4 regions of the Nocardia sp. NPDC059240 genome follow, and region 2 is predicted to be linked to each of the others. Evidence: riboswitches for the same ligand, from Rfam matches in the RefSeq annotation. Region 2 holds a riboswitch; each other region holds the start of a gene.
What was found. A riboswitch is a leader RNA that binds a small molecule or an ion and turns the genes downstream of it on or off. The one in region 2 is predicted to bind S-adenosylmethionine.
Positions count from the first base shown of each region.

Region 1: it holds a riboswitch for S-adenosylmethionine, as region 2 does, so the genes downstream of both, ACFXHA_RS11750 (AfsA-related hotdog domain-containing protein) here and ACFXHA_RS09495 (aminotransferase class V-fold PLP-dependent enzyme) in region 2, are expected to answer to the same signal.
Region 3: it holds a riboswitch for S-adenosylmethionine, as region 2 does, so the genes downstream of both, ACFXHA_RS19265 (rhodanese-like domain-containing protein) here and ACFXHA_RS09495 (aminotransferase class V-fold PLP-dependent enzyme) in region 2, are expected to answer to the same signal.
Region 4: it holds a riboswitch for S-adenosylmethionine, as region 2 does, so the genes downstream of both, ACFXHA_RS24995 (ABC transporter substrate-binding protein) here and ACFXHA_RS09495 (aminotransferase class V-fold PLP-dependent enzyme) in region 2, are expected to answer to the same signal.

Region 1 covers NZ_JBHZAC010000003.1:307,788-312,462, reverse strand. Annotated here, with positions in the region: gene ACFXHA_RS11755 (MFS transporter) at 64-1,449, shown strand; SAM riboswitch class IV at 1,551-1,661, shown strand; gene ACFXHA_RS11750 (AfsA-related hotdog domain-containing protein) at 1,681-2,466, shown strand; gene ACFXHA_RS11745 (HAD family hydrolase) at 2,463-3,203, shown strand; gene ACFXHA_RS11740 (hypothetical protein) at 3,197-4,039, shown strand; gene ACFXHA_RS11735 (hypothetical protein) at 4,049-4,447, opposite strand; gene ACFXHA_RS11730 (hypothetical protein) at 4,591-4,675, shown strand, end outside.
Region 2 covers NZ_JBHZAC010000002.1:824,880-829,554, reverse strand. Annotated here, with positions in the region: gene ACFXHA_RS09510 (hypothetical protein) at 1-453, opposite strand, end outside; gene ACFXHA_RS09505 (DUF2752 domain-containing protein) at 579-1,028, shown strand; gene ACFXHA_RS09500 (hypothetical protein) at 1,047-1,235, shown strand; gene ACFXHA_RS09495 (aminotransferase class V-fold PLP-dependent enzyme) at 1,237-2,550, opposite strand; SAM riboswitch class IV at 2,620-2,733, opposite strand; gene ACFXHA_RS09490 (class I SAM-dependent methyltransferase) at 2,798-3,646, opposite strand; gene ACFXHA_RS09485 (MarR family winged helix-turn-helix transcriptional regulator) at 3,744-4,193, shown strand; gene ACFXHA_RS09480 (heme oxygenase (biliverdin-producing)) at 4,350-4,675, shown strand, end outside.
Region 3 covers NZ_JBHZAC010000005.1:94,326-99,000, forward strand. Annotated here, with positions in the region: gene ACFXHA_RS19245 (HAD-IIA family hydrolase) at 1-46, shown strand, start outside; gene ACFXHA_RS19250 (MarR family winged helix-turn-helix transcriptional regulator) at 48-524, opposite strand; gene ACFXHA_RS19255 (DJ-1/PfpI family protein) at 521-1,165, opposite strand; gene ACFXHA_RS19260 (O-succinylhomoserine sulfhydrylase) at 1,266-2,480, opposite strand; gene ACFXHA_RS19265 (rhodanese-like domain-containing protein) at 2,477-2,899, opposite strand; SAM riboswitch class IV at 2,914-3,029, opposite strand; gene ACFXHA_RS19270 (hypothetical protein) at 3,092-3,535, opposite strand; gene ACFXHA_RS19275 (FAD-dependent oxidoreductase) at 3,758-4,675, shown strand, end outside.
Region 4 covers NZ_JBHZAC010000006.1:622,074-626,748, forward strand. Annotated here, with positions in the region: gene ACFXHA_RS24990 (ABC transporter permease) at 1-1,062, opposite strand, end outside; gene ACFXHA_RS24995 (ABC transporter substrate-binding protein) at 1,063-2,220, opposite strand; SAM riboswitch class IV at 2,292-2,409, opposite strand; gene ACFXHA_RS25000 (LOG family protein) at 2,524-3,000, shown strand; gene ACFXHA_RS25005 (HAD family hydrolase) at 3,033-3,671, opposite strand; gene ACFXHA_RS25010 (GNAT family N-acetyltransferase) at 3,913-4,675, shown strand, end outside.

The sequences.
Region 1 (4,675 bases), on a different contig from region 2:
CCGGCAGCGGCGGGCGTATCTCTGGAGGTGGATGTAGCCCCCGCGGTCGATGGATCTCTCGCGGTGCGCGGTACCGCCGAGTCGGAATGGGCACCGACCGGGCGCACGGTTGCGGCCGTGTGTGCGGTCGGGATTCTGGTGGTCGGGCAGCTGTATGCGGTGTTGCCGGTGCTGAATCGGCTTGCGGTGGACTGGGATACGTCCAAGTCTGCGGCCACCTGGACAACCACCGCGTTCGGGCTCGCCTACGGGGCGGGATTCCTGGTAACGGGGCCGCTGTCGGACCGGTGGGGGCGGCGGCCGGTCATTGTCGGCGGGCTGTTGGCGACGGTGGTGAGCTCACTGCTGGTGGCGCTCGCACCCGGATTGGTGAGTGGGCTGTCGGCGCGAATCCTGCAGGGGCTCACCGCTTCCTTCTTCGCCCCCGCCGCCTTCGCCTACCTGTCCGAGCGAATTGCCCCGCAGCGCAGGATCTTCGCCCTCACCTGCCTGACCAGCTCCTTCCTCGGAGCGGGAGTGGTGGCACAGGTCCTGGCCCAGCTCATCGGCAACGCACTCGGCTGGCACGCGATCTTCATCGCGGGCGCAATCGCTTTCGCACTGTCGGCGGCGCTGCTCCACGTGGTGCTGGAGGCGCCGGCCGCCACGCCGGCGGCCGTGCCACCGCCATTACGGGTTGCTCCGAAGGATGGGGCACCGGAGGCCGGACCGAGGTCGGCATCGGCGGTAGGTGCGGAGTCGGCGGACGGCATGCCGGTGGCCGTCGAGGTCGCGGAGGCAGTGCCCGAGGCGGCGGAGGTCGCGCCGTCGGCAGTGTCGGTCGCGGTGCCGGTACCGGATGCTGCGCCGGTCGGCGGGGTGCGTAGTGTCTTCGCGCCTTTCGGGATTCTGCTGGGGCAGGCCCGGCTGGCGTTGCTCTATCTGAGCTGCCTGGCCATTCTGGGTTCGTTCGTGGGGATCTATACCGGTGTTCAGCTCGCTCCGCCGGAGGGGGTGGGGTCCGGCAATGCTGCCCTGCTTGCGCTGCGCGCCAGTGCGATTCCGGCCATGGTGGCGGTGCCGTTGCTGGCCGGGCGGCTGGGCGTTATCGCCCCGGCCATCCGCTTGATCGTCGCTCTGGCGATCGCGGCGGGCGCGGCGGCGATCACGGCGGTGCCGTTCGGCGGCGTCTGGGTTGCGGTGTGGCTGTTCGTATTCGTCACGGCGATCGCGGTGGCGGCTCCGACGGCGGTGCAGGCGATCGCGGTGCATGCGGGGGCGGCGCGGGGCACCGCCACGGCGTTGTACACCTTCGCCCTGTTCGTCGGGGCCAGTGCGGGCCCGCAGATCGCCAATCTGGTGGCCCACCACGGCTATTCGGCCGTCGCGCTAGCCATCGCGGTGCTGGCGGCGGTGGGCGCGGCACTGGCTGCCGCCTCGACGCGCGTGGGCGTGGCTGCCGCGGAGTGAATCGGAGCGCGGGGGACAGCGGCGTCCTTCGTGTCCGGGTTTCGATCGGTGTGGTTGAAACTGTTTCTGAAATTCCCTGGGCCGCATAACTTTTCGATCACGGTCATGAGTTCCAGTGTCAAGCCCCGGCTGGCTGGGCGGCAACCCTCCACGGCGGCGGGGTGCTCCGGGTGACGACCGGATGGCGGCGAGCGTCGCCATAAGCGTCTTGCGTTTGCTCTCGGAGGGAAAATGTCTGTAGCCCAGCTCGATTCGGTGTCCGCGGTGGCGGAGGAGGTGGCCGTCGGCGAGGTGCTGCTGGTGGCCGACCGCTTCCGGGGCATCGCCGCGGACGACCGGGCCTTCACGGTGTCGGGGCTGGTGGCCGCGCTACGGGGCGGCCGGTGGCGGGAGTCGGACCGGCCGCTGACCGTGCGGCTCGGCCAGGGGGTCACGCGCCACGATCTCGACTATGTCGAGCATGTGGCGCTGGTGCACGCCCCGGCCGGACTGCGGGTCAGCGGACCGGTCGACGAACCGGCCCCGCGCCACCAGGTGCACAAGTATCAGCACTCGAATGTGCTGCTGGCCAATCTGATTCGCGAGTCCGATACCGAGTTCCGGGCGGACCTGCGCATCCACGGCGACAATGAACTGCTGCTCGACCATCAGACCGGCGAACACGTGCAGGGCATCGTGATCGTGGAGGCGGTGCGGCAGCTGTTCCTCGGCGCGTTCGAACTCGAGTACGGCCGCCGCTGGCCCGAACAGCACTTCTATATCGTGTGGAACAGCATCGAATTGGAGTTCAAGTCCTTCCTGTTTCCCCTGCCCGCCACGCTGCACGCGGTGCTCACTCCGATCTCGGTCACCGATCCGGCCAAGCTGGAGTTCGCCATCGAGGTCGATGTGCGCCAGCTCGACCGCAGCGTCGCCACCACCCGCATCACCTATGCCGCACTGCCCAATGAGCGCATCTCCCAGATCGAACGGCACAAGGCGGCCAAGGCGATCGCGGCCTACCTGGAAGTGGCATGACCGCCGGCGCGGCGTTCTTCGACGTCGACGAAACCCTCATCACCGTCAAGAGCATGTTCGCCTTCCAACGCTTCTGGCTGGCCGAGAACGGTGACGATGGCAGCGAATACGCGCGACTGAGCGACGAGATCAAACAGCGGGCCGCGGCCGGGACACCACGGGAGGAGGTCAACCGGCACTACTACCGGGCCTACCGCGGGGCACGGGCCGATGCGCTGGCCGAGGCCGGGCGACGCTGGTTCGCGCAGTTCGGTGCGGGAGGCGGCGGCTACTACGCCGAGGCGGTGGAAACACTGCGCGCACACCGCGATTCGGGACATGCCACGGTGCTGCTGTCGGGATCGTTCCCGGCGGCCATTGCGCCCGTGGCGGCGGCGCTCGGGGCCGACCAGGTCATCGCCACCACCCCGGTGGTCGACGAGCAGGGCGTGCTGACCGGCGAGGTGTGGCGGCCCATGATCGGCCATGCCAAGGCCGCCGCCGTGGCCGAATACCTGCGTGAGCACGGGATCGCCCGCGAGCACAGTTACGGCTACGGCGATCACGCCAGCGATCTGCCGTTCCTACAAGCCGTGGGGCACCCGGGTTTTCGCGGTGACGACGCGGTCCTCACCGCGCATGCTTCTGCAGACCGTGGTGGCAGCACCGGGTGGATTCATCTCGGCGATCGGGTCGGCGACAGCGTCGACGATCCGGGTCGCCTTCTCTCCGAGCAGGAAGCACTGTCCGTATGGTGAGCAAGAGTTACGACCTGACCCCGACCACGCAGGGGCCGCTGTATCCGCCGAGCGAAGTCCTGGACGCTGACGGCAATTTCATCGTCGTCGGCTACCTCACCGTGCCGGGTCCGGACGGGACGGTCACCCGGCGGTGGGGGCGGGCCATCGTCGCCGCCGACACCGCCGTACCGAAGTTCGGTGACCTGGCGGCGTACACGATCGTGCGGGAACTGCCCGAGGAACTGCCGGACGCGGACGCCGGGAGCGTGCTGCACACGCTGCCACTGCCCTTGCCCGCCAACAACTATCCGATGGTGTTCGCCCCCGACCAGCGGCCGGACGCCGATACGGTGCGGCGGCCGAGCTACCCGTTCCACGAGACACCGATTCCGGATATCCGACCGGAGGACGGGCGCAAGCTCACCACGGCGGTGACGCTGGGGGAGTGGCTGAAGGCACGCGGCACCCTGGAGGTGACGGTCGACGAGGAGGCTCGCCACGGTGAGTTCCGGTTCGAGTTCAGCGGGCTCATCCCGGACTCGCTCTACACGGTGATGTCCTTGCGTGCCAAGGACTTGGACCGGGACGCACCGACCCGGCCCGGGCCGCTGGGTGTCCCGAATGTCTTCATCACCGATGCGGACGGGACGGCGACCTACCGGGCCGTGCTGCCCAACCCGTTCCCGGATCCGGCGTTACCGGGAGCGAACCGGATCATCAGCGTGGTGGTGCTCTGGCAGAGCTATCAGCAGAACTACGGCGGCGCGATAGGACATTTCGGGCTGGGCGGTGATATTCACGCCCAGCTCAAACTGCCCGACCCGGTCTTCGACGAGTTCGTGACCCGGGACTGAACCGGTCGATCACCGCGCGTCGCGGTACACCCTGCGCGCGGTGGTCACCATCGGAATCTGCAGCGGAAGCCGCAGCACGGCACCGAGTTTCATGACCATCGGCATATCGCTGGGCCACCAGACGCGCAGCATCTGCAGGTTGCCCGGGAAGACGGCGAGGAAGATGAGCACCGCGAGGCGCGCGCCGAGGCTGCGGGTGCGGGGGACCAGCAGCAGCGTGCCCGCGGTCAGTTCGGCCACGCCCGAAACCTGGGTGTAGGTGCGGGGTTCGCCCGGCAGCTCGGGCGGGATCAACCCGTCGAAGAACTTCGGGATGACGAAATGCAAGGTGCCGGTACCGAGCAGCAGGCCACCGAGGGCGAGAGCGCGGGTGCGTACTCCGGACTTACCGGTCGGATCTGCTGCCATCGCTGCAGCATAACTGGTCGGTCTGTATTGGCCGGGTGGGTGTCGTTTTCCGCGTTTCCTCCCGGTGTGTCGTCGGTGCGGGTAGCCGATCGCCAAGTGGTAACGCACAATTAGGCTGCTGTCCGGCTCGAGCAGGGGAAGTTATGAAGGCGCACAAAGGGCTTGCGATAGCTCTGCTGGTCGTGGGATTGATCGCGGGATGTTCCAAGGAGGCGGCCAAGCCCGCCA
Region 2 (4,675 bases):
CGCCCGGGTGGGATAACCCTGCGGTGCGGGGGCGTAGCCCTGAGCCGGACCCTGGGGAGCGAACTGTCCGCCCGGTGCGGGATAGCCCGGCTGCGGGGCCGGGTAGCCCGGACCACTCGGAGGCGGCGGATATCCCTGGTTCGGTGCGCCCGCGGGTGGCGGGAGGTACCCGGACGGTGCCGGATAACCCTGGGCGGGAGTGTTCTGGTGGTCGTAGGGGCTCGGGGCCTGGGTATAGGCGGGAGCGAAACTCGACGCGGTGGTCGTGGATTGCCCCCTCTTCTTGAGCGCGAAATAGGCGCCCACGCAGATGAGGATGAAGACCAGCAGGCCGATGATGCCGAAGACACCGTCGATCAGCCGGACCCCGACCCGGATGAGAATAAGAACTGCGACGGCTCCGACCGCGGCCAGAATGCCGCGAATCTTGTTGCCGCCTTGGTTTTGTGGCATGAGTGGAATTCCCCCGACTCGAAAACGATGGCCGGGGCAGCATACCCAAGCGCGCTTGGCCGGGTGGGGTGCGAAGTTCAGTGCGACCTGGCAGGTGGGGGCCGGTGCGGCTACCGTTGGTGGTCGTGGATACCACGGCAGCAGTGACCCAATCGCCCGCGCGTTCGCGGTGGCTCGGCCTCGGGGCGCCGCTGTTGGCGGGCGGGGCGGTGGCCGGCGGGCTGGCGTTGCTGCATTTCCGGGATCCGCACGTGAGTGGGGCGTACGGGTACTGCCCCTTCTATGAGCTCACCGGGTGGTGGTGTCCCGGGTGCGGCGGGCTGCGCGGGCTGCACAATCTCACCGAGGGGCATGTGCTCGATGCCATCCACAGCAATCTGCTGCTGCTGCCGCTGACACTGGGATTCACGGCTTGGTGGGTGACCTGGCTGGTGGCGGGGTGGCGGGGTAAGCCGATGCCGCCGCGGCTACCGCAGGTACTGCCCAAACCGGCATTGTGGGTGGCACTGGCATTTCTGATCGTGTTCACCGTTGTGCGGAACACACCGTGGGGAAGCTGGATCGCACCCGTTTAGTCGGGGCATGCTCTGCGTATGAGCGATTCGCTGCGGGAGCGTGTGCGGGAGAAGCTGGTCCGGCAACTCGCCGAGGACGGGCCGATAGATGCGGATCTGGACGATGCCCGGCAGCTCTCGGTCCGCGAGGACCTCGAACTGCTGGACGCCGTGGCCGATGACGATCCGGTCATCGAAGACCTCGCGGCCCGCTATCTCGTGCCGTAGTTCAGAAGCCGCAGGGGGCCGCGCCGTCGGCCGAGTTGCCGAACGGGCGGGTTTCGGGGACCGGGTTCCAATGTCCTTCGGTGCGGCCGTAATTCCAGGCGGGGCCGTTTTCGACCAGGGTGGAGATGGCGTCGATGAGGCGGTCCACGTCGGCGGCGGTGGTGCCGAGGCCGATGCTGGCGCGCAGGGCCGCGTCCACGCCGAGGCGGGCCAGCAGCGGGTGCGCGCAGAAGCGGCCGTCGCGGACGCCGATGCCGTGCTCGGCCGAGAGGTAGGCGGCCACCTGGCCGGGCTCGAAGCCGTCGACGGTGAAGGCGACGATGCCGACGGCGTCGGTGCTGTCACGCCAGATACGCAGGAAGTTCACGCCCGGAACGGTTTTCAGGCCGTAGCGCAGGCGGTGGGTGAGGTACTGCTCGTGCTCGATGACGGTGGTCTCGTCCAGATCGGCGAGGGCGTCGCAGGCGGCGGCCAGGGCGGCCACGCCCAGCACGTTCGGGGAACCGGCCTCGTGACGCTGCGGGGCCGGGGCCCACTCGACGCCGTCGGTGGTCACCGAGCGCACCGCGCCGCCACCGGCCAGGTACGGCTCGGCCTTGTCGAGCCAGTCGCGGCGGCCGACCAGCACGCCCGCGCCGAACGGTGCGTACGCCTTGTGGCCGGAGAAGGCCAGGTAGTCGATGCCGGCGGTCTGCAGATCGATGCGGCGGTGCGGGGCCAGCTGGGCCGCGTCGACCAGGATGCGGGTGCCGCACTGGTGGGCGATCCAGGCCAGCCGCTCCAGCGGCAGCAGTTCGCCGGTCACATTGGAGGCACCGGTAACCGCCAGCAGCGCAGCGGGTTTCGAGCACAGCTCGGCGACGACGCGCTGAATGGTCTCCTCGATGGTGTCGGCGACGGCCACCACCCGGCGGCCGTGCCGGGTCCAGGGCAGGAAGTTGGCGTGATGCTCGACATCCAGTACCACGGTGTCGCCGGGCACACAGGAGGCCAGCAGGTTCAGCGAGTCGGTGGTGTTGCGGGTGAAGACGACGACCTGGTCGTCGGCCGCGTTCAGGAAGCGGGCGACCGAGCCGCGGGCCGACTCGTAGCAGTCGGTGGAGACCCGGGAGGCGTAGCCCGCGCCCCGGTGCACGCTGGCATAGAACGGCAGTAGCTCGGCGACGCGATCGGTGACCTGCTTCAGCGCGGGAGCGCTGGCGGCGTAGTCGAAGTTGGCGTAGCCGATGGTGCCGCCCTGTACGAGCGGCACCTGGAGATCACAGCCGGACACGGTGGCGAGGGGGGCACAGGTCTGGTCGGCGAATGCGGTCATCACGAAATCCCATCGGATTCATGGACACACGATCGAGCTGTATCCCCTTCAAGAGGGCAAGTGATCGAGAGTCCGCGCTTGCCGCGCCCGGTCGGGCGGCGGCCCGGTCGTCACCTGGAGCACCCCACCGCGGAGGAGGGTTGCCGACCAGCTAGCCAGGGCTTAGTGCTGGTACTCATGACCTGATTGGAGACACTGGCAGATGCCGCGCGGACTTGTCAACCCCTCCCGGTCCGGGCGTCCGCCGTCACGATTTGCGCGCCGATACGCACCGCTCGAGGTCGGGCACTCGGATCTCGCGCCCGATCGGAGTCAGATAGCTCGCGGTGTGCTCCGGTCCGCCCGCCTGCTCGATCTCGTGCCAACCGTAATCCGCCAGTAGTGCCGAGACCTGATCCGGTTGCAGGCCGAAATGCCAGAGCGGCTGTCGCGCAACGAATCTGCGGTAGGTGGGAGCGCAGCCCTGAAGGTTGGTGCCGTCCAGAAAGTCTTGCCGGACATAGCTGAAGATGAGCTCGCTACCGGTCGCTGCCTTGCCGAGAACTGAAAGAGTCGCTCGGACAGCGGGTTCGGTCAGGTATTGCGTAACCCCTTCCCAGAGGAAGAGAGTCCGCGCGTCGAATCGGTATCCGTGCTCGATCAATACGGTGGCGAGATCGTCGGTCTCGAAGTCGATCGGCACCTGGGTCACGCTGTCGGGCAGCGGAATCCGCTTGCGCTTCTGGGCAATATTGATCGGCAGATCCACTTCGAAGGCGGGAATTCCGGCGGGTGCGGCCAAGCGCAGCGCCTTGGTGTCGAGTCCCGCACCGAGCACCACGACCGCCTCGATGCCCTCGGCGATCGCGGCCACGGTCCGGTCGTCGAAATATCGTTTGCGGCAGGCGAGACTCTCCCACGCGCCGACTCCCTCGCGGTTCATGACCGCGCGCAACAGCCGCCGCCCGGCCGGGAGCCGCACCAGCGGCCGCAGGCCCGCGGGCAGCATGCGCATCGCGAGTTCGTCTGTCAGAAAGCGCTTTTCGGCGGGCTCGAGGTCCTCGGCCGCGGCGATGAGAATCGGGATCAGGGATGTGTCAGCGGCGGTATTCGGCATGGTCGCGCTATCCTTTCCTGCACCGGCAAAGTATCTGAGTGGAGGAAGTAGTTGCATGAACGCAGATAAATCTAAGTCCTCCCACCCACAACCGTCAATGGATCGGCTCGAAGGGCCGTACCGCGAATACGTCACTGCGCAGGCCGTCATCGCCCAGGCCGCCGCGTCCGCGCTCGGCTTGGGGGCCACCGACTTCTTCGCGCTGAACCTCATCGCCCTGGCCGGATCGCTGACCGCGGGCGAACTCGCGTCGCGGACCGGACTGTCGACCGGTGCGGTCACCCGGCTCATCGACCGGCTGGAACAGGGCGGATTCGTCCGGCGGGTGCCGGATGCCACGGACCGTCGCAAGGTGCTGGTCGAGTCGATTCCGGATTCGGACGGCCGGATCGAAGCGGTGGTGGCCCCGCCGCGGGACCGGTTGGCGGAGATGTTCGCCGACTACGAGCCCGAGCAGCTCGAGGTGCTCTTCGACTACTTCACGCGGGCCACCATCGCGCTGCGGGAGGCCGCCCACGACATGCTCGACCGGCCCAAAAAGGTGTGATCGACGGCACGACCGTATCGGAAAAATCGTCCGAAAGTTGGAGTGGGTGGGCCGCAAAGTTCGAATCGCGAGATCGTTGCTGAAGCGTATGGTCGAAGGGAAGTTAGGGTAGCCAAAGTGGGGTGCCCCCGGAGTTGATCACGAGGAGCCTCGACCATGTTGGAGACCAGCACCCCGTTCTCGACGCTCATTCGCACCGCGACCGAGCAGCAGCACAACGAGGCGGAACACTCCACGTTCATGAGCGACCTGTTCGCCGGGCGGCTCGGGGTGGAGGCGTTCTACCGGTACACCTCGCAGCTCTGGTTCGTTTACGAAGCCCTCGAAAAGCATTCCGAGGCACTGGCTTCCGATGCCGTCGCGGGTCCGTTCGTCAAGCCCGAACTGGCGCGGCTGGCCTCCATCGAGGCCGATCTGGCCCACCTCGGTGGCGAGAACTGGCGCGATGAGCTGACCCCGCTGCCCTCCACCGCCGCCTACGC
Region 3 (4,675 bases), on a different contig from region 2:
GGTCGCGGCCCTGGTCGGCAAGACCAAGGACCCGTTCGCGCCGTAGTTCAGTCCGTCGTGTCGCCCTCGAGTGCGTCGAGGGCGGCCGACAGGGTCGTCAGCGCGTCCACGATCCGAGCCAATTTCTCCCGGCCCACCTGCGCGACAAGCCGTTTCGCGAAGGCCGCATGCTGCGGATCGATCTGCCGCACCGCGCCGTACCCCTCATCGGTGATCGCCACCAGCTTGGCGCGGCGATGCGCCGGATTCGGCCGATACTCGGCGAACCCCTTGTCCACCAGTAGATCCGCCACCCGTTGCACGCTCTGACGCGTGATGCCCATCTCGCGCGCGATACCCGCGACCGGCAGAGGCTCGCGGATCACCGCGCCCAGCACCTGCCACCAGGCCACGGTGATCCCGGCGGGCTTGGCCAATTCCTCGGCGACCGCAAGGAATTGGCCGTTCAACTTGAACGAGGTGACCGCCGCGGTGGCGAAGAGTTGCTGATCGGTGCGAGTCGGCTGCTCGTCGGCGCGAGTCACTGCGCGGCTGCCGCGCGCTGCTGTTCGTACTCGAACAGCTCGTAAAAGCCTGCCGGATCATTGTTTCCGTAGAGCTTGTACCAAGCCTCGAGCACGTGCGGCTCGAAGATGCCGAGCCGGGCGAAGATCGCGCGGGCGAAGTCGACGGGGCGGGTGCCGGTCGCGGTGATCAGATCACCGTCGGTCACCGCGGTCTCCGCTACGTAATGCTCGCCGCCCGAATATCCGCTCATGGACAGGTAACCCGGATCGTTGCTGGTGTGCGGACGCTCGTCGAACAGCCCTTCCTTGGCGAGTCCGAAGGTGGCCCCACAGATGGCGGCGACCGGGACGCCGGCGGTCAGGAATTCTCGCGCCTTGCCCGCGAAGATCGTGATCGGGCTGGCCGGATCGAATTCGGTCGCCAGTCCGGGCAGGATCAGCATCGCGCTGTCGGCGGGCTTCAGATCCGCGAGTGCGATATCGGGCACGATCCGCATGCCACCCATCGATGTGACCGGATCGGTGCTGATCCCAACGGTTTTCACCTGCCAGGTGCCGGGTTCCCGGTGCCAGAGTTCGCGATTGATGTGCGCGGTCGCATGCCCGACCTCCCAGTCCGAGAAGGTGTCGTAGACGGCCATGTGAACTGTTTTCATCATGACAGCATGCTGTCATATTTGACAGCATGCTGTCAATAACTTTGCCCCCGGAAACGACAAATGGCCGGAACCCGCTGGGTTCCGGCCATTTCGGTATTCGTCAGCTCAGGGCGTGGTCCAGGTCGCCCAGCAGGTCTTCGACATCTTCGAGGCCGATGGAGATGCGCACGACCCCGTCCGTGATGCCCACGGCCGCACGGCCTTCCGGACCCATCGCGCGATGCGTGGTGGTGGCCGGGTGGGTGATCAGGGTCTTGGCGTCACCGAGGTTGTTGGAGATATCGATGATGCGCAACCGGTTGAGCACCTCGAAAGCGCGCTTCTTGGCCTCGTTCTCGGGAGCCTTCAGCTCGAAGGTGATCACCGTGCCGCCGCCCGACATCTGCCGCTTGGCCAGCTCGTACTGCGGGTGCGAGGACAGGAAGGGGTACTTCACCCACGCCACGGCCGGGTGGTCCTCCAGGAACTGCGCGATCTTCAGCGCCGAATCCACCGACTGACGCAGCCGCAGCGGCATGGTCTCGAGGCCCTTGAGCAGCGTCCAGGCATTGAACGGGCTCAGCGCCGGACCGGTGTGGCGCATCAGGTTCTTGACCGGACCGTCGATGTAGTCCTGCGGTCCAAGGATCGCGCCGCCGAGCACCCGGCCCTGGCCGTCGATGTGCTTGGTGCCCGAGTAGACGGTGATGTCCGCGCCCAGATCGAAACCGCGCTGCAACAGCGGGGTGGCGAAAACGTTGTCCAGCACCACCTTCGCGCCCGCCGCGTGCGCGAGATCGGAGACCGCGCGCACATCGGTGAGGGTCTGCATCGGATTCGAAGGGGTCTCGAAGAAGACGGCCGTGGTCGGCACCGACAGCGCCTGCTCCCACTGGTCCAGATCCTCACCGTCGACGAAGACGGTCTCCACGCCCCAGCGCGGCAGGATCTCGTTGGCCACCACGAAGCAGGAGCCGAACAGGCTGCGCGCCGCGACCAGGCGGTCGCCGGCGGCCACCAGCGCGCCCAGCGCGGTGAACACCGCGGACATGCCCGAGGCGGTCGCGAAACAGGCTTCCGCGCCGTCGATCAGGCGCAGCCGCTCCTCGAACATGGCGACCGTCGGGTTGCCGTAGCGGGAGTAGACGAAGTGCTCGATATCGCCGGTGAAGGACGCTTCCGCGGCCTCGGCGCTCTCGTAGACGAAACCCGAATTGAGGAACAGCGCCTCGGAGGTCTCGTCGAAGCCGGAACGCCGGGTGCCGCCGCGCACGGCCTGCGTGGCCGGGCCGACGCCCTCGGGGAGCGGCTTTTCGAAGGAACCGCCGGTGATCATGACTGCCTCCACGGGAGTCCGTCGGCGCGCCAGCCGGTGCTGCCGCGATGACCCTGGCCGTCCAGTGCACCCTCGAACCCGTCGACCACATTGAAGGACGGGGAGATGCCGACGGTGGTGGCCGCGGTGGCCGCGCCGATGGAGCGCTGGCCCGAGCGGCAGATGAACAGCACCGGGGCGTCCGAATCCTGCGGGCGCGCCGCAAGAGCCTGCCGCAACTGGTCCACGAACCGCGCATTGGGCGCGCCGGTGGCGTCCACCCATTCGATCAGCGCGGTCGGCCGGCCGATGCCATTGGTGTCGGGCACCCCGACGAAACGCCACTCCGCTTCGGTGCGGACATCCACCAGCACCGCATCCGGATTGTCGCGCAACAACTCCCACGCCTGCTTCGGCGTGATGTCACCCGCGTAGTTCACCTGTACCTCCTGTGAATCCGCACTTGCCGCACCGCTGCTCGGTGCGTGGCCAGGTCGTCACCCGGAGCACCCCACCGCGGAGGAGGGTTGCCGATCAGCGAGCCGGGGCTTGACGCTGATACTCATGACCTGGGATGAGAGTGCCGAAAAACCGGCACTCGTGTCAAACGGTTCGCCGGACTTCGGACCTTGTCACGAACTGCAGACCAACCAGCGGGAATTCTCTTTGGTGAAGTGCCAGGTGGAGGTGGTCTGGGCGCCACCGGCGCTGAAACTGACCTGCGCCGTGGCCTTGTCGCCGTCGATGACGGGGTCCTTCAGCGCGTCGAAGCTGATCGGGCCGCCGGTCTCGACGGCAATCTTGAGCGGCGAGTTGTTCTCGTCGAATCCCTTGCAGGCCAAGCTCGGTTCGTACTTGCCGTTGTCGCTGCGGTACTTGATGAAGTTGCCCGCGGGTGCGGAAAGCCGATCGGTATCTGTGACATTCTTCTCAACCGGCGAGACCAGGGTGGCGATCACGATGCCCAGGATCACGAACGCGATGAGACCGGCCGCGACCAGGAATGGCCACATGCTCCGCGTCTCGTTCTGATCGAACTGGACCGGATCCTCGACTGTCTCCTCCGCGTCGCTCATGGGTAGATCATGCCTGGTCGGTGCGAGGGACCTCGAATGCCATCGCATAGAATCAGCAGAATTTCCCGCCCGAGGCGCGGGAATAGCAGGACAACGCAGCAACGCTGCAGCGTCGGGGGCCGATGATGGCACCTGAAGTCCGGGCGTCAACTTAGCCTAAGCTAAGAACGACGGCTAAGTTTTGACGGCAAGTTGGTTTCGACCCAAAGGGTGCGCGGAAAAATGACCGAACAGAGTGCAGCGACCCGCCCGCTACGCATTGCGATCGTGGGCGCAGGACCGGCCGGTATCTATGCCGCCGATGCCTTGATGAAGTCCGACGCACCCACCGGGTTCGACGGGGTCAGCATCGACCTCTACGAGCGCATGCCCGCGCCCTTCGGTCTCATCCGCTACGGCGTCGCCCCCGATCACCCGCGCATCAAGGGCATCATCACCGCGCTGCACAAGGTCCTCGACAAGGACCAGGTCCGTCTGCTCGGCAATATCGACTACGGCGTCGACATCACCCTCGAGGACCTGCGGCAGTTCTACGACGCGGTCATCTTCTCCACCGGCGCCAATGCCGACCGCGCCCTGGAGGTTCCGGGCATCGACCTCGACGGCTCCTTCGGCGCCGCGGACTTCGTGTCCTGGTACGACGGACACCCGGACGTGCCGCGCACCTGGCCGCTGGACGCGCAGAAGGTCGCCGTGCTCGGCGTCGGCAACGTCGCCCTGGACGTGGCGCGCGTGCTGGCCAAGACCGGTGACGAACTGCTGCCGACCGAGATCCCGCCGAACGTCTACGAGGGCCTGCTGGCCAACCAGGCGCTGGAAGTGCACGTCTTCGGTCGCCGCGGTCCCGCCCAGGCCAAGTTCACCCCCCTGGAACTGCGCGAACTCGACCACTCGCCGACCATCGAGGTCATCGTCGATCCTGAGGACATCGACTACGACGAGGGCTCCGAAGCCGCGCGCCGCCACTCCAAGCAGGTCGACATGATCTGCAATACGTTGGAGCAGTGGGCCATTCGCGATGTCGGCAACCGCCCGCACAAGCTGTTCCTGCACTTCTTCGAGAACCCCTCGGAGATCCTCGGCGCGGACGGCAAGGTTGTGGGCCTGCGCACCGAGCGCACCCAGCTCGACGGCACCGGA
Region 4 (4,675 bases), on a different contig from region 2:
TCCCGCCGACCCCGCCACCAGCGTCATGGAGACGGCGATGATCGCGTACGCCAGGATCTGAGTGCCCACCGAAATGCCGTAGTCGTTGGCCACCAACGGAATTCCCACGCCCGCAATACCGAGCGCGATCAACGCATGCCACCAACGCACCCGCAGTTCCCGGCCCGCCCCGAGGAAGGTGCCGGTCATGGGCTCGGATTCGATGGCGGGCGGCCGTGCGAGCAGCCCGCCCGGCCGCAACACGAGGAAGATCACCAGCAGCCCGAAGGTGATGAGATCGCGGTACCCGTCCCCGAACCAGTAGATGCCGAACGCCTCCACCAGCCCCAGCACGAAACCGCCCACCACCGCGCCCGGAATCGAACCCAGCCCGCCGATGGTGGCGGCCACGAACCCGGTCATGCCGACGATGCCGCCGGAGGTCGGGGAGATATTCGAGTTGTAGAGGCCGACGAAAATGCCTGCCAGCCCGCCCAATCCGGACGCGATGGCGAAGGCCAGCGACTGCACCCGCCCCACGCCGATCCCCATCTGCGCGGCGGCATCGGGATCCTGCGCGGTGGCGCGGATGGCCAGGCCGTGGCGGCTGTAGCGCAGGAACGCCCACAGCCCGGCCATCACCGTCAGGGTGATGGCGAACATGACCACGTCCGAGGTGCCCAATCGCACCCCGCCCACCCGAATATTGTTGGTGGGCAACACCTGTGGGAACGGCCGGGTATCCGGCCCGAACACCAGGGCGACCACGTTCTCGATGATCAGCCCGACCGCCACCGTCGCCAGCAGCGCGGCAATGGCCGGGGCGCGGCGCAGCGGCCGCACCGCCAGCACGTCGATGGCGATGCCGACCAGCGCGGTCGCGACGACCACCACGGCCAGCGCGGCCCACCAGGCCAGCCCGTGCTGGGCGATCAGCCACCAGCCCAGCACCGACCCGAACGCGAAGATCGAGCCGTGCGCGAAGTTGATGACATTGCTGACCCCGAAGATCAGGGTGATGCCCACGGCGATGAGCGCGTACGCATTGCCGTGGACCAGACCCGCGATAAGCGTGTCGAACATCTACTTATTGCTTCCGACCGGCAGGAACTTGCCGTTCTGCAGGATCAGCTCGATCGGCTTCACCCCGCTCGGCCGCCGCGTCTGCTGATCGAAGGCGAAGGTGCCCAGGCCGATTCCGTCGAAGTCTTTGACCTCGCGCAGCCCCTTCAGCACGCCCTCCCGAGTCGCGCCGCCGAACTTGGCCGCCTTCACCAGGGTGTTGAGCGCGTCGTAGGCGTAGACATTGAAGTCACCCGGATCGGTGTTGAACTTGGCCTTGAACTTGGTGGTGAAGCTCTGGATCTTCGGGCTCGGATCCGACGGGGTGAACACGCCGTTCACGATGTCGCCCTCGGCCGCCTTGCCCGCCAGATCGATGAACTGCGGGGTGTTCTGGCCGCCGAAGAACTGGCCGTTGAACCCGACATCACGCAGCTGCTTGACGACCAGCGCGCCGTCCGGACCGTAACCCAGGTGCACGAACGCGTCCGGGTTGGCGTCGCGGCCCTTGATCAGCACCGGCCGGAAGTCCTGCGAGTCCGGCAGAATCGAGGAAGAGTAGGCGATCTCGATGCCCTTCTCCTTGGCGAACTGCTGGAAGAACTGGAAAGCCTGCTTGCCCCAGTCGGTTTCGAGGTAGACCACCGAAACCTTCTTGGCCTTCGACTTCACCCATTCGGCATTGCGCTCCTGGAACACATCCAACGTGATGGACGGGCTCCACGAATAGTCGCCGCCCTTGGTGAAATCGACCGAGGAATTGGTGAAGCCGTACTGCACCAGCTTGCCGCGGTTGTACACCGGCGAGGCCGCGATGGAGGCCGGCGAGGAGAAGTCACCCAGCTCGGCGATGATCGACTGATCGCCCACGAACTTGGTCGCGATCGGCACGGTCTGCTTCGGATCCGACTGCGAATCCTCCCATTTCAGCGCGACCTTCTTGCCATTGATCCCGCCATTGGCATTGATCTCGTCCAACGCCAGATCGAAACCCTGCTGCCAGAGCCGCCCGTATTCGGCAGAGCCACCCGTCTTCGGACCCGAAACGCCGAAATACACGGTGTCCGAGCTACTTCCGGATGAGTCGTTGGAGCAGGCCGAGGCCAGTCCCGCCACCAGAGCCGCCGCCGCGACACCCACCGCCACCCGGCCGAAACCACGGGACCAGTACCTGCTCATTGCAACCTCTACACTCCGCGCCGGCTCGCCAACCGGGCATGGGGACACGACCGTGACTGCCACGCACGGCCTGTTAGCGCTTGCGATGCCCGCGAACGACACCACCTGGTCGTCACCCGGGGCACCCCACCGCCAAGCGAGGGTTGCCGATCAGCGAGCCGGGGCTCGAACATGCTGATACTCGTGACCGTGGGCAAAAGGTAGCCGTGTCCACCGGGAAGACGACAGGATTCGAATCAGCCTGATGCCAACAACCCCGTCTCCCCGAACGACCACCGCGGCACACCGACGACAGGAAAACCCTTGCCACCACTGCAAATAGCCGTCTGCGGCCCCCGCGACTGCACCCCTCGCGACGCCGCGGCCGCCCGCGAAGTAGGCCGCCTCCTCGCCACCGCGGGTGCGACGGTCCTCTGCGGCGGCGGCACCGGCGTCATGGCCGCCGTCACCGAAGGCGCTTCCCGCGCAGGCGGACTCGTCATCGGCATCCGCCCCGACACCGACCGCGCCACAGCCTGCCCCGGCCTCTCCGCAGTCCTCTACACGAACATGGGCGAAGCCCGAAACGCCATCCTCATCGCCTCCGCCGACGCCGTCATCATCATCGGCGGCTCCTGGGGCACCCTCTCCGAACTGGCCCTCGCCAACCACCGCGCCACCCGCGTCATCTCCCTCCACGGCTGGCGAATCCACGACGCCGAAGGCAAACCCGTCGACGCCACCCTCCCTGCCCTAGACCCCGCCCACGCGGTCACCCTCGCCCTCGCGCCCCCGCTGTAGCCGTCGCCTCCACCTCGTCATTCCGGCGCGTTCTATCCGCCCAGGTGGCCGGCCAGCCACGCCGGGAACTCGGTGAGGTCATCAAGCACCACATCGGCCCCGGCTGCCGACAGCTCTTCGGCCGCATAGGGGCCGGTGGTCACGGCCACCGAGACAGCGTCGGCCACCTTGGCCGCGCGCACATCCCCGAGGTGGTCCCCCACATAGATCGAGGCCCCGCGCTCCCGCAGCACCTCCCCCTTCTCCTCCGCCCACGCCCCGCCGACCAGCTCATCCACCTCGAGGCCGAGGTGATCCAGGTGCAGCTGCGCGTGCGGTTCGTTCTTGGCCGTGATCACCAGTACCCGCCCGCCCGCCTGGTGCACGGCCGCGAGAGCGTCGACGACACCGGGCAGGTTCTCCGAGGGTTGTACCGCCAGGTCCGGGTAGAACTCCCGGTACATGGCCACGATCCCCGGCACCTCGTGCTCGGGAAACCATTGCGCCGCCTCATCCGCCAGCGGCGGCCCGAGCCGCGACACCACCAGCTCGGAGTCGATCGGCACGCCGGTTTTCGCGGCCACCGCATCCCACACCGCCGCGATCCCCGGCCGCGAATCGATCAGCGTCATATCCAGGTCGAACCCCACCACGAGGCCGCCCGCCGGTCCGGTCGCACGATCAAAAGCCACCCCCCGACCCTACGGCCCGCCGATTCCCCGCCCGGCACCACCGACCCGCTTCCCCCACAGCCCTACCGCCGCGGGCTATCACCGCCGGCGCGTGCGGGCTCGTCCAACGTCGGCGCGCCGATACCCGGCGGCGCACGTTCAGCTCGGCGATCGTGACGACAGCGATCGCGGCCGGTGTTCATCGGCGGCCGCGCCGAAAAGCGAAGGCGATCTCGCGGCCGCGCGAATTAGGCTGGCGGGCATGGCTGGTGACCAGGGCACATTTTTCTGCGGGACGGAGCTGGCGGCGCGCATCGAGCGGGTCGAGGCGGAGTTGATCAGCAAGGGCGGTGGGGCCGCGGCGGCGCGGCTCGGCGCTACGGCCGGGTTCGTGATTCCGGTCGCGGGCGGGGTGGCCGCCTTCGCCGAGGAGGGTTCGCCGCTCAACAAGGTGGCCGGGCTGGGCTTCGCCGGGGTCCCGATGGTGGCCGAGCTCGAGCAGATCGAGCAGCTGTTCGCGGAGCGGAAGACCGCGGTGCAGGCCGAAGTGTCGCAGCTGGGCGACCCGGGGGTGGGTGAACTGCTCACCGAGCGCGGTTATCGACTGGTGTCGTTCGAGAACGTGCTCGGTATCGAACTCGGCGGCGAGCGCGCGGCGGTCGTCGCCGACGGCGTCGACGTACAGCACAGTGGTGAGGGCGAATTCGATGCCTGGCTGGATGTGGTCGCCGACGGTTTCGCGCATCCCGACACCCAGGGTGTCGCCTCGCACGAGGAGTTTCCGCCGGAGATCATCGCCAATGCCATGCGCGATCTGATCGGCGCGGCCGGGGTGCAGCGCTATCTCGCCCGGCGCGACGGTGCGGTCGCGGGCGGGGCCAGCATGCGCATGTCGCAGGGTGTCGCCCAACTCACCGGTGCGGCAACCGATCCCGCGCATCGGCGACACGGCGTGCAGTCGTCCCTGTTGTCGGTCCGGCTGGCCGAGGCGACGGCGGCGGGCTGCGATATCGCGGTCGTCACCA